2 regions of the Streptomyces pallidus (ex Mingjun et al. 2026) genome follow, and region 1 is predicted to be linked to the other one. Evidence: riboswitches for the same ligand, from Rfam matches in the RefSeq annotation. Region 1 holds a riboswitch; the other holds the start of a gene.
What was found. Region 1 has a riboswitch for cyclic di-AMP ahead of ACSHWO_RS09285 (M23 family metallopeptidase). Riboswitches for the same ligand answer to the same signal wherever they lie in the genome.

Region 1 (5,517 bases):
ATGACCTTCCACCCGCGCCCCCAGGCCGGGCAGCCCCGGCCGTGGGCCTTCCCGGCCCCCGAGCGCGGCGCCCTGCCCAACGGCCTGACCGTGCTGCGCTGCCACCGGCCGGGCCAGCAGGTGGTGGCCGTCGAGGTGAACCTCGCCGCCCCGCTGGACGCCGAGCCGCAGGGCCTGGACGGCGTGGCGACGATCATGGCCCGCGCCCTGTCGGAGGGCACGGACAAGCACACCGCCGAGGAGTTCGCCGCCGAACTGGAGCGCTGCGGCGCCACCCTCGACGCGCACGCCGACCACCCGGGCGTGCGCGTGTCGCTGGAGGTGCCCGCCTCCCGGCTGGCGAAGGCCATGGGCCTGCTCGCGGAGGCCCTGCGGGCGCCCGCCTTCTCCGACAGCGAGATCGACCGCCTGGTGCGCAACCGCCTCGACGAGATCCCGCACGAGCTGGCCAACCCGCAGCGCCGCGCCGCCAAGGAGCTGTACCGCCAGCTCTTCCCGGCCGACCTGCGGATGTCCCGCCCGCGCCAGGGCACCGAGGAGACGGTGGCCCGGATCGACTCCGCGGCCGTGCGCGCCTTCTACGAGGCCCACGTGCGCCCCGCCACCGCCACCGCGGTGGTCGTCGGCGACCTGACCGGCATCGACCTGGACGCCGTGCTGGCGGACACCCTGGGCGCCTGGACGGGCACCGCGGGCCGGCCCGTGGAGGTGCCGGCGGTGACCGCCGACGACACCGGCCGCGTGGTCATCGTCGACCGGCCCGGAGCGGTCCAGACGCAGCTGCTCATCGGCCGGATCGGGCCGGACCGGCACGACACCGTCTGGGCGGCCCAGGTGCTCGGAACGTACTGCCTGGGCGGCACCCTCACCTCGCGCCTGGACAAGGTGCTGCGCGAGGAGAAGGGCTACACCTACGGCGTGCGCGCCTTCGGCCAGGTGCTGCGCTCCACGGCCGACGGCCGGGGTGCGTCGATGCTCGCCATCAGCGGCTCGGTGGACACCCCCAACACCGGCCCGGCCCTGGACGACCTGTGGAAGGTGCTGCGCACCCTCGCCGAGGGCGGCCTGACCGACGCCGAACGGGACGTCGCCGTGCAGAACCTGGTGGGCGTGGCCCCGCTGAAGTTCGAGACGGCCGCGGCCGTCTCCGGGACGCTGGCGGACCAGGTGGAGCAGGAGCTCCCCGACGACTACCAGGCCCGGCTGTACGCGCAGCTGGCCGCGACCGGGACGGTCGAGGCGACCACGGCGGTCGTGAAGGCCTTCCCTGTCGACCGTCTGGTCACGGTGCTGGTGGGCGACGCGGCGCAGATCGAGGCCCCGGTGCGGGCGCTCGGGATCGGCGAGGTCACGGTCGTCACCAACTGACGTCCGTTCCCAGCCCGTCGGCGTACGACGGCGGGCGAATGAAGGGGCTTCGGCGGCTTGTCCGCCGGAGCCCCTTATGTCTGTTTGGCCCGGAGGTTGGCTTATGCGGTGTGGCGTGCGCAACAAAAGGCCGTGACCATTTGGTGATTGACTGGTGATCCGCCTAGCGTCGGCCGTGCTGTCCGTCAGATGTACGAGCCGCACCCGCGGCACCGGGCAGCGATCGCCGAGTCCCCGTCAGGCGCGAGCCTGGGGAGCCGGGGACCCACACGTCCCTGGGGTGAATCGGGCCGCCTCGCCAGAGGGGCCCGTAGGAGACCTTCCTGCTCCGAACCCGTCAGCTAACCCGGTAGGCGAGAAGGAAGGAAAGGATCAGCCTCTCCATGGCCTTTGGCAGCCGCGCCTCCGGTAAGCACCGTGGTTCCAGCCGTCTGAGCCGCAAGACCGCCGGTTACGCCGGTGTGGCCGCTCTCGCGACCACCGGTGTCGTGGGCACCCTCGCGGGCCCGGCGTTCGCCGCCTCGGACAACACCGCCTTCTCCGGCGAGGACACCGGGCTGAACGCGGTCGTCACCGCCGCGGACGTCGCGGGCGACGTCGAGGCCCAGGCCGAGGCCCAGCAGGCCGCCGCCGAGGCCGCCGCCGCCAAGGAGAAGGCCGAGGCCGACGCGAAGGCCCGGGCCGCCGAGGCCAAGCAGAAGGCCGAGGAGAAGGCGCAGGCCGAGCGCGAGGCCGCGGAGCGCGCCGCCCGCGAGGAGGAGCGCAAGCGCCTCAACACCTTCGTCTCCCCGCTCGACGACTCCTACGTCTCCACCCAGTACCGCGCGGGCGGCGGCATGTGGTCCTCCGGCAGCCACACCGGCATCGACTTCCACGCCGCGTCCGGCACCTCGGTGCACGCGGTGGGCGCCGGCACCGTGGTCGAGGCCGGCTGGGGCGGTGCCTACGGCAACAACGTCGTCATCAAGCACAACGACGGCACCTACACGCAGTACGGCCACATGTCCTCGCTGAACGTCTCCGTCGGCCAGCAGGTCACCCCGGGCCAGCAGATCGGCCTGTCGGGCTCCACCGGCAACTCCAGCGGCCCGCACCTGCACTTCGAGGCCCGCACCGGCGCCTCGTACGGCTCGGACATCGACCCGGTCGCGTACCTCCGCTCGCACGGCGTCGACCTCTGACCAAGGCGCGCCGACACGCGTCCGCGCCCACGCTCCGCCCGAAGGCCCCGGCTCACCGAGCCGGGGCCTTCGGCGTCGCGATCGGCGGTCGTCACGGTGGCGCGGCGCGTGGCCGTAAATACCCGTGCTTTCCGGCCGCGCTCGGAAAATTTCACTGGTTGTCATAGAGTCACCGTACGATCCCAGTACGGTCACGGCATTTCTCGCCGGCAATCGGAAAAGCGGAGGTCCGGCCTTGCGTATTCCCGCGCACGCGGTATGCACTGCAATCCGCGACGACATCGTCTCCGGAGCGTTCGAACCGGGCGGCAGGCTGACCGAGGAGGTGCTGGCCCGCCGCTACGGCGTCTCGCGCGTCCCGGTCCGCGAGGCGCTGCGGACCCTGGAGTCCGAGGGCTTCGTGACCACCCGTCGGCACGCGGGCGCCTGTGTCGCCGAGCCCACCGAGCAGGAGGCGGCCGACCTGCTGGAGCTGCGGATGCTGCTGGAGCCGCTGGCGGCCTCGCGGGCCGCCCGCCGGCGCACCGAGGGTCACCTCAAGGTGCTGCGGGGGCTGGTCAGACTGGGTCAGGAGCGGGCCAGGCAGGGCCGGGGCGAGGACCTGCGGGCGCTGGGGAGCTGGTTTCACGAGACGCTGGCGCAGGCCTCCGCCAGCCCCGGGCTGATCGCGCTGCTGGCCCAGATGCGGCACAAGGTCGCCTGGATGTACGTCGTGCAGGCGCCGGCCCGGCCGGTGGAGTGCTGGGCGGAGCACGGCGCGATCGTGGACGCGGTGGCGCGCGGGGACGCCGAACGCGCGAAGGCGCTGACGGCGCTCCACGCCGAGCGGACGAGCGGGGCCTACCGGCTGCGGGTGAGGACTTCGCAACCTGCCGTAAACACGGCGAGTGGTTCGCTTTAACAGGAGCGGCGTATGAATAGGGGGATGCCGCGTCCGCGGCTTTTCCCGCAGGCCCCCGTATTTCTCCGCCCCGGCCATACGAATTCCGGGTGCTCCGGAATTCGTATGGCCCGGGCAGGGGAGTGGAAAACAGAGAAGCCGCGGTCCCGGAATTCTCCGGACGCCGCGGCTCCACCGTCCGTGCGGTGTGAACCCGAAGGGGTCAGACGGTCTCGGGGAGCTCCTCCAGTCCCTCCGCGACCAGCTTCGCCAGGCGGTCCAGGGCCACCTCGGCGCCCTCGGCGTCGGAGGCCAGGACGATCTCCTCGCCGCCCTGGGCGCCCAGGCCGAGCACCGCCAGCATGGAGGCGGCGTTGACGGGGTTCCCGTCGGCCTTCGCGATGGTCACCGGGACGCCGGAAGCGGTCGTGGCGCGGACGAAGATCGAGGCGGGACGGGCGTGCAGGCCCTCGGCCCAGCCGACGTTGACGCGGCGCTCTGCCATGGTGATGCCCTTCAGGTTCTCACTGTTGTCTAGACCAGTCTCTCACGACGCCCCGGGTGCTCCCACCGGCCTCCGGCCGACCTCCGGACCCGGTTCTCCCGCCGCTCGACGTACCCCAGCTTGCACCGGTTCGCACGGCGCCGCCGGATGCGCCGCGCAGGAGCCTTCCCGGCCGACCTGGCCTTAAGATCGCCGCATGACCACCGCGTCGGACCCCTCGTACCCGGCCCACTGGGAGGCGGACGTCGTCCTGCGGGACGGCGGCACGGCCCGGATCAGGCCCATCACCACCGAGGACGCCGGGCGGCTGGTCAGCTTCTACGACCAGGTCTCCGACGAGTCGAAGTACTACCGCTTCTTCGCCCCCCACCCCCGGCTCTCCGACCGCGACGTGCACCGCTTCACGCACCACGACTACGTGGACCGCGTCGGCCTCGCGGCCACCGTCGGCGAGGAGTTCATCGGCACCGTCCGCTACGACCGCATCGGCCCCGACGGCCGCCCCGCCTCCGCCCCCGCCGACGAGGCCGAGGTCGCCTTCCTCGTCCAGGACGCCCACCAGGGCCGCGGCGTCGCCTCCGCCCTGCTGGAGCACATCGGCGCGGTCGCCCGGGAGCGGGGCATCCGCCGGTTCGCGGCGGAGGTGCTGCCCACCAACACCAAGATGATCAAGGTGTTCACGGACGCCGGCTACCAGCAGAAGCGCAGCTTCGAGGACGGCTCCGTCCACCTCACCCTCGACCTCGAACCCACCGCCGAGTCCCTCGCCGTGCAGCGCGCCCGCGAACAGCGCGCCGAGGCCCGGTCTGTGCAGCGGCTGCTGGCCCCGGGCTCGGTCGCGGTGGTCGGAGTCAGCCGCTCCGGCGCCGGCGTCGGTGCGGCGGCCCTGCGCAACCTGCGCGACAGCGGCTTCCGCGGCCACCTCTACGCCGTGAACGAGGCGCGCGCCCCCGGGATCGAAGGGGACCTGCTGGAGGGCGTCCGGGCCTACCGCTCGCTCCGCGAGATCGACGCCCCCGTCGACCTGGCCGTCGTCGCGGTCCCCGCCGGGCGCGTCCCGCAGGTGGTGGCCGACTGCGGGGAGCACGGCGTCCAGGGGCTCGTCGTCCTGTCCGCCGGATACGGGGAGAGCGGCCCGGCCGGGCTCGACCGGCAGCGCGAACTGGTCCGCCAGGTGCGCTCGTACGGGATGCGGCTGATCGGGCCGAACGCCTTCGGCGTGATCAACACCGCCCCCGAGGTGGGCCTGAACGCCTCGCTCGCCCCCGTCCCGGCCCCCGTCCCCGGCCGGATCGGCCTCTTCACGCAGTCCGGCGCGATCGGCATAGCGCTGCTGGCCGCCCTGCTGCGGCGCGGCGAGGGCCTGTCGTCCTTCGTCTCCGCCGGCAACCGGGCCGACGTGTCCGGCAACGACATCCTCCAGTACTGGTACGAGGACGAGGCCACCGACGTGGCCCTCATGTACCTCGAAACCCTCGGCAACCCGCGGAAGTTCACCCGCCTCGCCCGCCGCACCGCCGCCGTCAAGCCGGTCGTCGTCGCCAAGGGCGGCCGCCACACCCCGGCCGGCCACGTGGTCCCCG
Region 2 (5,517 bases), 2.5 Mb from region 1:
GAGGTAGCGGAAGAGCGGGAGGTCGGAGGCCTCGGACGCGGCGTGCGCGACGGCGAGGGAGACGCCCAGGATGGCGTTGGCGCCGAGCGAGCCCTTGTTGTCGGTGGCGTCCAGGTCGAACATGGCCTGGTCGATCAGGCGCTGCTCGGTGGCGTCGTAGCCGACGAGCTCCGGGCCGATCTGCTCGATGACCGCGAGGACGGCCTTCTCCACGCCCTTGCCCATGTAGCGGTTCGGGTCGCCGTCGCGGAGCTCAATGGCCTCGAAGGCACCGGTGGAGGCGCCGGACGGAACGGCAGCACGGCCGGTGCTGCCGTCGTCGAGGCCCACCTCGACCTCGACCGTGGGGTTGCCTCGGGAGTCCAGGATTTCCCGGGCTACGACGACGTCGATGGACGGCACGAGCATCTCCTTCTGGGATGTGACGCTGGGTGTGCGGTGGCGGGTCAGGCCGTGGCCGGCCTTGCCGCCTAGAGCCTAACCGGCTCCGGGCGGTCGGCTGGCCGACCGCCCGGACCCTGGGACGAAAAAGGGCCCGAATACCCCGCTTCCGGGACATACGGACCCTCATTCGGGCTGCCTCCGACCGCTGTCGGGGGCGCACGCACCACCGCCCGGCGCGTGGGGGGATACGCGCCGGGCGGTGTGCTTCACACGTGCGGTGACCGTCCGCGGAAGTCCGCGCGGGTCACGCACGCGGGGCTTCGCGGGATGTTCAGCCGAGCTTCAGCTTCTGGCCCGGGAAGATCAGGTCGGCGTCGGAGACGATGTCCTTGTTGAGCTCGAAGAGCTTCTCCCAGCCGCCCTTGACGTTGTGGGCCTCGGCGATGGTGCCGAGGGTGTCGCCGGCCTTGACCTCGTAGGAGCCGTTGCCGGTCTTCGGGGCGGGGGCCTCGGAGCGCTCGGACCGGGTCGTGGGGACCTCGGTGCGGGAGGTCTCCTTCTTGGTCTCGGTCTTCTTCGGCTGGGTCTTCTTGGTCGTCTCGGTCTTCGGAGTCGACTTGGTGGTGGTGCTGTTGGTGGTGGTCGAACCGCCACCGGTGTAGGCCGAGTTGGACAGGCCCTTGCCGCAGACCGGCCAGGCGCCCTTGCCCTGGCCCTTGAGGACCTTCTCCGCGATGGCTATCTGCTGCGCCTTGGAGGCCTGGTTGGCCTGCGGGGCGTACGCCTTGCCGCCGTAGCCGGCCCAGGTGGAGGCCGAGAACTGCAGGCCGCCGTAGTAGCCGTTGCCGGTGTTGATGGACCAGTTGCCGCCGGACTCGCACTGCGCGACGCGGTCCCACTCCGAGGACGTGGCGGCGGAGGCGGTGCCCGCGGCCATGAGCGGCGCGGCGACGGCGACACCGGCGACACCGGCGAGGGTCACGATGCGGGTGGTCCGCTCGATGGCGGTGGCGCGACGGTGCTTGCCCTTGCCCGAAAGCAGCATGGAGTTCTCCTCACCGACGCCTGCGAGGTGAGCTGTCGGGTTCGGGCGGATGAGTGCCCGGCCGCGCTGTGACGCGCTGCTTCACCCCAAGCCGGTTCGCGCCGTCTTTCAACGGCTCTTCCCGGCACCTACGTTGGTTCCCCCGCTCCTGCCTTCGGCGCTTGACGCGACGTGTGTTCCCTCCGCCCGCCGGCAGGATTCGGCGATGCGGTCGAAGGGGCCCGCGGTGGCGAGCGGTTCAGACCGTAGACATGACTCTCCCCGATGTTCAACGAGGAACATCGGGGAGAGAAGGCCCCTACTTGCGCTGCTTTTCGGGGTGTTTGCGCAGGTGGGGGCGGGGTTTGCCCAAGCCTTCAGGCGGGACACGCCAGTTGACCGGAAGAGATGCATGTCTCATTTGAACGAACCGGACATTCGACGCTTTCCAGGTGACCCAACTGCACCTATTGCCCGTTTAGATCCAGATTCTGCCCCGGCTTGATCAGGTTGGCGTCACCACCGATGACCTGCTCGTTGGCCTTGTACAGGGCCCCCCAGCCGCCCTTCACGCCCTTGGTGTTCGCGATGGTCGCCAGGCTGTCACCCTCCTTGACCGTGTACGAGGCCGGCGAGGCCTCGACGGCCGCCGCACCACGGTGCTTGCCGGTGCCGAGGGTGCTCGGGACGGCTCCCGGGTCGGTCGAGGCGCCCGGTGCGCCCGGCGTGCCCGGCGCCGACGGGGCGGAGGGGTTCGCCGGATCGGCCGGGCTGCCGCCCGGGGAGCCGCCCGGGTTCGGGGACCCCGGCGTACCGGGCGCGGAGGCGTCCGGGGTGCCGGGGGTGCCCGGCGCGGTCGGGGTGGGCGTGACCGGGTTGGCGGTCGGGTCGCCGGGGAAGACCGGCGGGACCGTCGGGGCCGTGGTGGTCCCGTCCGGGTCGGGCATGACGGGCAGCCCGGTGGACGGTCCCGTGGGCGCGGGCGGGAGCGTGTAGTCCGGCGCGGGGGTCGGGGCGCCGTAGTCCGTGGCCCGGTTGCCGGAGCCGTTCTTGGGCACCTCGGAGTCCGGGCGGCTCTGGGACTGGCCGACGGCCCGGTACTGGCCCTTGGCGCCGGGGTCCACGTCCGCGGCGGGGGCCTCCTTGGACAGCCCGGCCTGGGCGGCGCAGTTCTGCCAGGCCTCGGGGCCCTGGCCGCCGAGCACCCGCTCGGCGACGGCTATCTGCTGGGACCGGCTCGCGAGGTCGGCGCGCTCGGCGAACTCCTCGCCGCCCGCGCTCTTCCACTCCTCCTGGGTGAACTGGAGCCCGCCGTAGGCGCCGCTCCCGGTGTTCGCGCTCCAGGTGCCCCCGCTCTCGCACTCGGCGACCTTGTCCCAGGTGGCGGCTTCTGCCGCGCTCGCACCGGTGGCGGCCAGCAGGGGCATGGCCAGTGCGGAGCCTGTGACTCCGGCGGTGACGACAATCGCGGGTACCTGGCGGGGGCGTCTGTGGCGGCCGTTCCCGGAACGCATGTGCAGCACCTTTCGCATAACGGCTGGGTAACGGCAGAACCTAGCGGCCTTCGAACGATTGTCACAAGTTGAGCAAGAACCTGACTTTCCTTCAGGAAGTGTTCAGATGTTTCGGGGTGTGAATCGGACGGGAAGCGTGCGCAGGCCACGCATGATCAGACCACCGCGCCATCGAAGGTCAGTTGACGGAACCGCAAGTTCCAGATCGGGCAGACGCGTCAGCAAAGTCGCAAGCGCCGTCTGTCCTTCGAGTCGGGCGAGCGGAGCGCCCAGGCAGTAGTGGATCCCGTGCCCGTACCCCAGGTGCTGGTTGTCGGCGCGGGAGAGGTCCAGGGTGTCCGGGTCCGCGAACCGCTCCGGGTCCCGGTCCGCGGCGGCGAGCACCACGAGGACCGGGTCGCCGACGGCGATGTCCCGGCCCCCGAGGGTCAGCGGTCGGGTGGCGAACCGCCAGGTGGCCAGCTCCACGGGGCCGTCGTAGCGCAGCAGCTCCTCGACCCCGGTCTGCAGGAGGTCGCGCTCCCCGGCGGCGAGGGATTCCTGCAGGCGGGCGCGCTGGCCGGGGTTCATGAAGAGGGAGTGGACGCCGTTGCCGATGAGGTTCACGGTGGTCTCGAAGCCGGCGAACAGCAGGATGAAGGCCATGGCGGTGGCCTCCGCCTCCGTCAGGTGGTCCCCGTGGTCGCTCGCCCGGATCAGGTCGGAGATGAGGTCATCGCCCAGATCGTCCCGCTTGCGGTGGATGAGTTCCCCGAGATAGGTCCGCATCTGCTTCACCGAACGGGCCACCCCGCCCCGCGGGCCGCCGCCGTGCCGGATCATCATCCCGGCCCAGTCGCGGAAGTCGTCCTGGTCCTCGCGCGGTACGCCGAGCATCTCGCAGATGGCGTAGATGGGCAGCGGGAAGGCGAACTCGTGGATGAGATCCGCCTCACCCCGCCCGGCGAACGCGTCGATCAGCTGGTCCGTCAGCTCCTGCACCCGCGGTGTGAACTCCGCCACCCTGCGCGGGGTGAACGCCTTCGACACCAGCCGCCGCAGCCGGGTGTGGTCCGGCGGGTCGATGTTCAGCAGGTGCGTCATCAGCTCCGCCTTGCGCTCCCCCGGGATCCCGGTCTTGCCCTTGGCGTGCGCCGGCTCCGCGTGGTGCGCCGGGTTCTTGCTGAGCCGCTGGTCGGCGAGGGCCTGACGGGCGTCGGCGTACCGGGTGACCAGCCAGGCCTCGACCCCGCTGGGCAGTTTCGTGCGGTGCACCGGGGAGTGCTCGCGCAGCCAGGCGTACGCGGGGTAGGGGTCGGTCGCGAACTCCCAGTCGAACAGGGTCGGGCCCTGGGAGGGAGCGGGGTCTTCGGGGGCTGCGGGGGTCGGCTCGTGCACCCGTCGACGGTATCCCGGCCGCCGGACGCCGTCCCCTATGGGCCTTTCGTCGCGACTATCCGCAGATCTGCTGATGCTTGACGCCGCCCCGTCCGCCGTTCCTACTTCCCTCCTGTGGATGTGAGGATCTTGAAAAGCAGCTTCGCGGTGGTGGAGAGGCGGGCCGAGCACGCAGTCAAGTACTTCTACTCCCACCTCTTCTGGCACAACCCCGCCCTCCGCGCGCTCTTCCCGTCCTCCGCCCACGACATGCAGCGCCAGCGCGACCGGCTCTTCGCCGCCCTCACCCATGTCATCGCCCACCTGGAACACGAGAGCCTGCTCCCCTACCTCCACGACCTCGGCCGGGACCACCGCAAGTTCCTCGCCCGCCCCGAGCACTACGCGGCCGTCGGCGCCAGCCTGCTCGCCTCGCTCGCCGAGGCCTCCGGCGCGGCCTGGACCCCGGACGTGGAGAAGGCCTGGTCCGAGGCCTACCAGGTGATCGCCGACGCGATGACCGCGGGCGCCGCCGCCGGCGAGGACCCGCCCTGGTGGGACGCGGAGATCGTGCGCCACCTCACCTACGGCGAGGACATCGGCGTCCTGACCCTGCGCCCCGCGGCCCCCTTCCGCTACCGGCCCGGCCAGTACACGAGCGTGAGCAGCGCGCGCGTCCCGCGGACCTGGCGCACGTACTCCATCGGCAACGCCCCGCGCCCCGACGGCACCCTCGACCTGCACGTCAGCCGCATCGAGCACGGCCGGCTCAGCACCGCCCTGGTCCGCGAGGCCCGTCCCGGCGAGATGCTCCGGCTCGGCGCGGCCGGCGGGGCGCTGACCCTCCGCCGCGGCGACCGGCCCGTCAGCCTGATCGCCGCCGGAACCGGCTGGGCCCCCGTCCGGGCCCTCCTGGAGGAGCTCGCCGACCATCCCCCCGACCGGGCCGTACGGCTCTTCGTCGTGGCCCGGGACGCCGCACACCTCTACGACCGCCCGCTGATCGACGCCTACGCCGCCGCCTTCCGCTGGCTCGCCGTCACCTACATCACGCCCGCCCCCGGGCGGCACCGCGACGAGGCCACCGCCCGGCTGGCGACGGCGCTCGGCCACCGCGGGCGCTGGCCCGACCAGGACGTCTACCTCAGCGGCCCGCCCGTGTTCGTCGACGAGACCGTGCACCTGCTCCAGGAGCTCGGCGCCCGGCCCGGCCGGATCTTCCACGACACCCTGCCCGCC

Region 2: another riboswitch for cyclic di-AMP. It lies ahead of ACSHWO_RS20565 (transglycosylase family protein); the one in region 1 lies ahead of ACSHWO_RS09285 (M23 family metallopeptidase).

Annotation. Positions count from the first base shown of each region.
Region 1 is NZ_CP196181.1:2,179,497-2,185,013, reverse strand. It holds gene ACSHWO_RS09290 (M16 family metallopeptidase) at 1-1,368, shown strand; cyclic di-AMP (ydaO/yuaA leader) riboswitch at 1,583-1,738, shown strand; gene ACSHWO_RS09285 (M23 family metallopeptidase) at 1,752-2,549, shown strand; gene ACSHWO_RS09280 (GntR family transcriptional regulator) at 2,785-3,450, shown strand; gene ACSHWO_RS09275 (HPr family phosphocarrier protein) at 3,653-3,934, opposite strand; gene ACSHWO_RS09270 (bifunctional acetate--CoA ligase family protein/GNAT family N-acetyltransferase) at 4,131-5,517, shown strand, end outside.
Region 2 is NZ_CP196181.1:4,647,729-4,653,245, reverse strand. It holds gene eno (phosphopyruvate hydratase) at 1-408, opposite strand, end outside; gene ACSHWO_RS20565 (transglycosylase family protein) at 716-1,429, opposite strand; cyclic di-AMP (ydaO/yuaA leader) riboswitch at 1,432-1,599, opposite strand; gene ACSHWO_RS20560 (transglycosylase family protein) at 1,876-2,922, opposite strand; gene ACSHWO_RS20555 (cytochrome P450 family protein) at 3,025-4,299, opposite strand; gene ACSHWO_RS20550 (globin domain-containing protein) at 4,420-5,517, shown strand, end outside.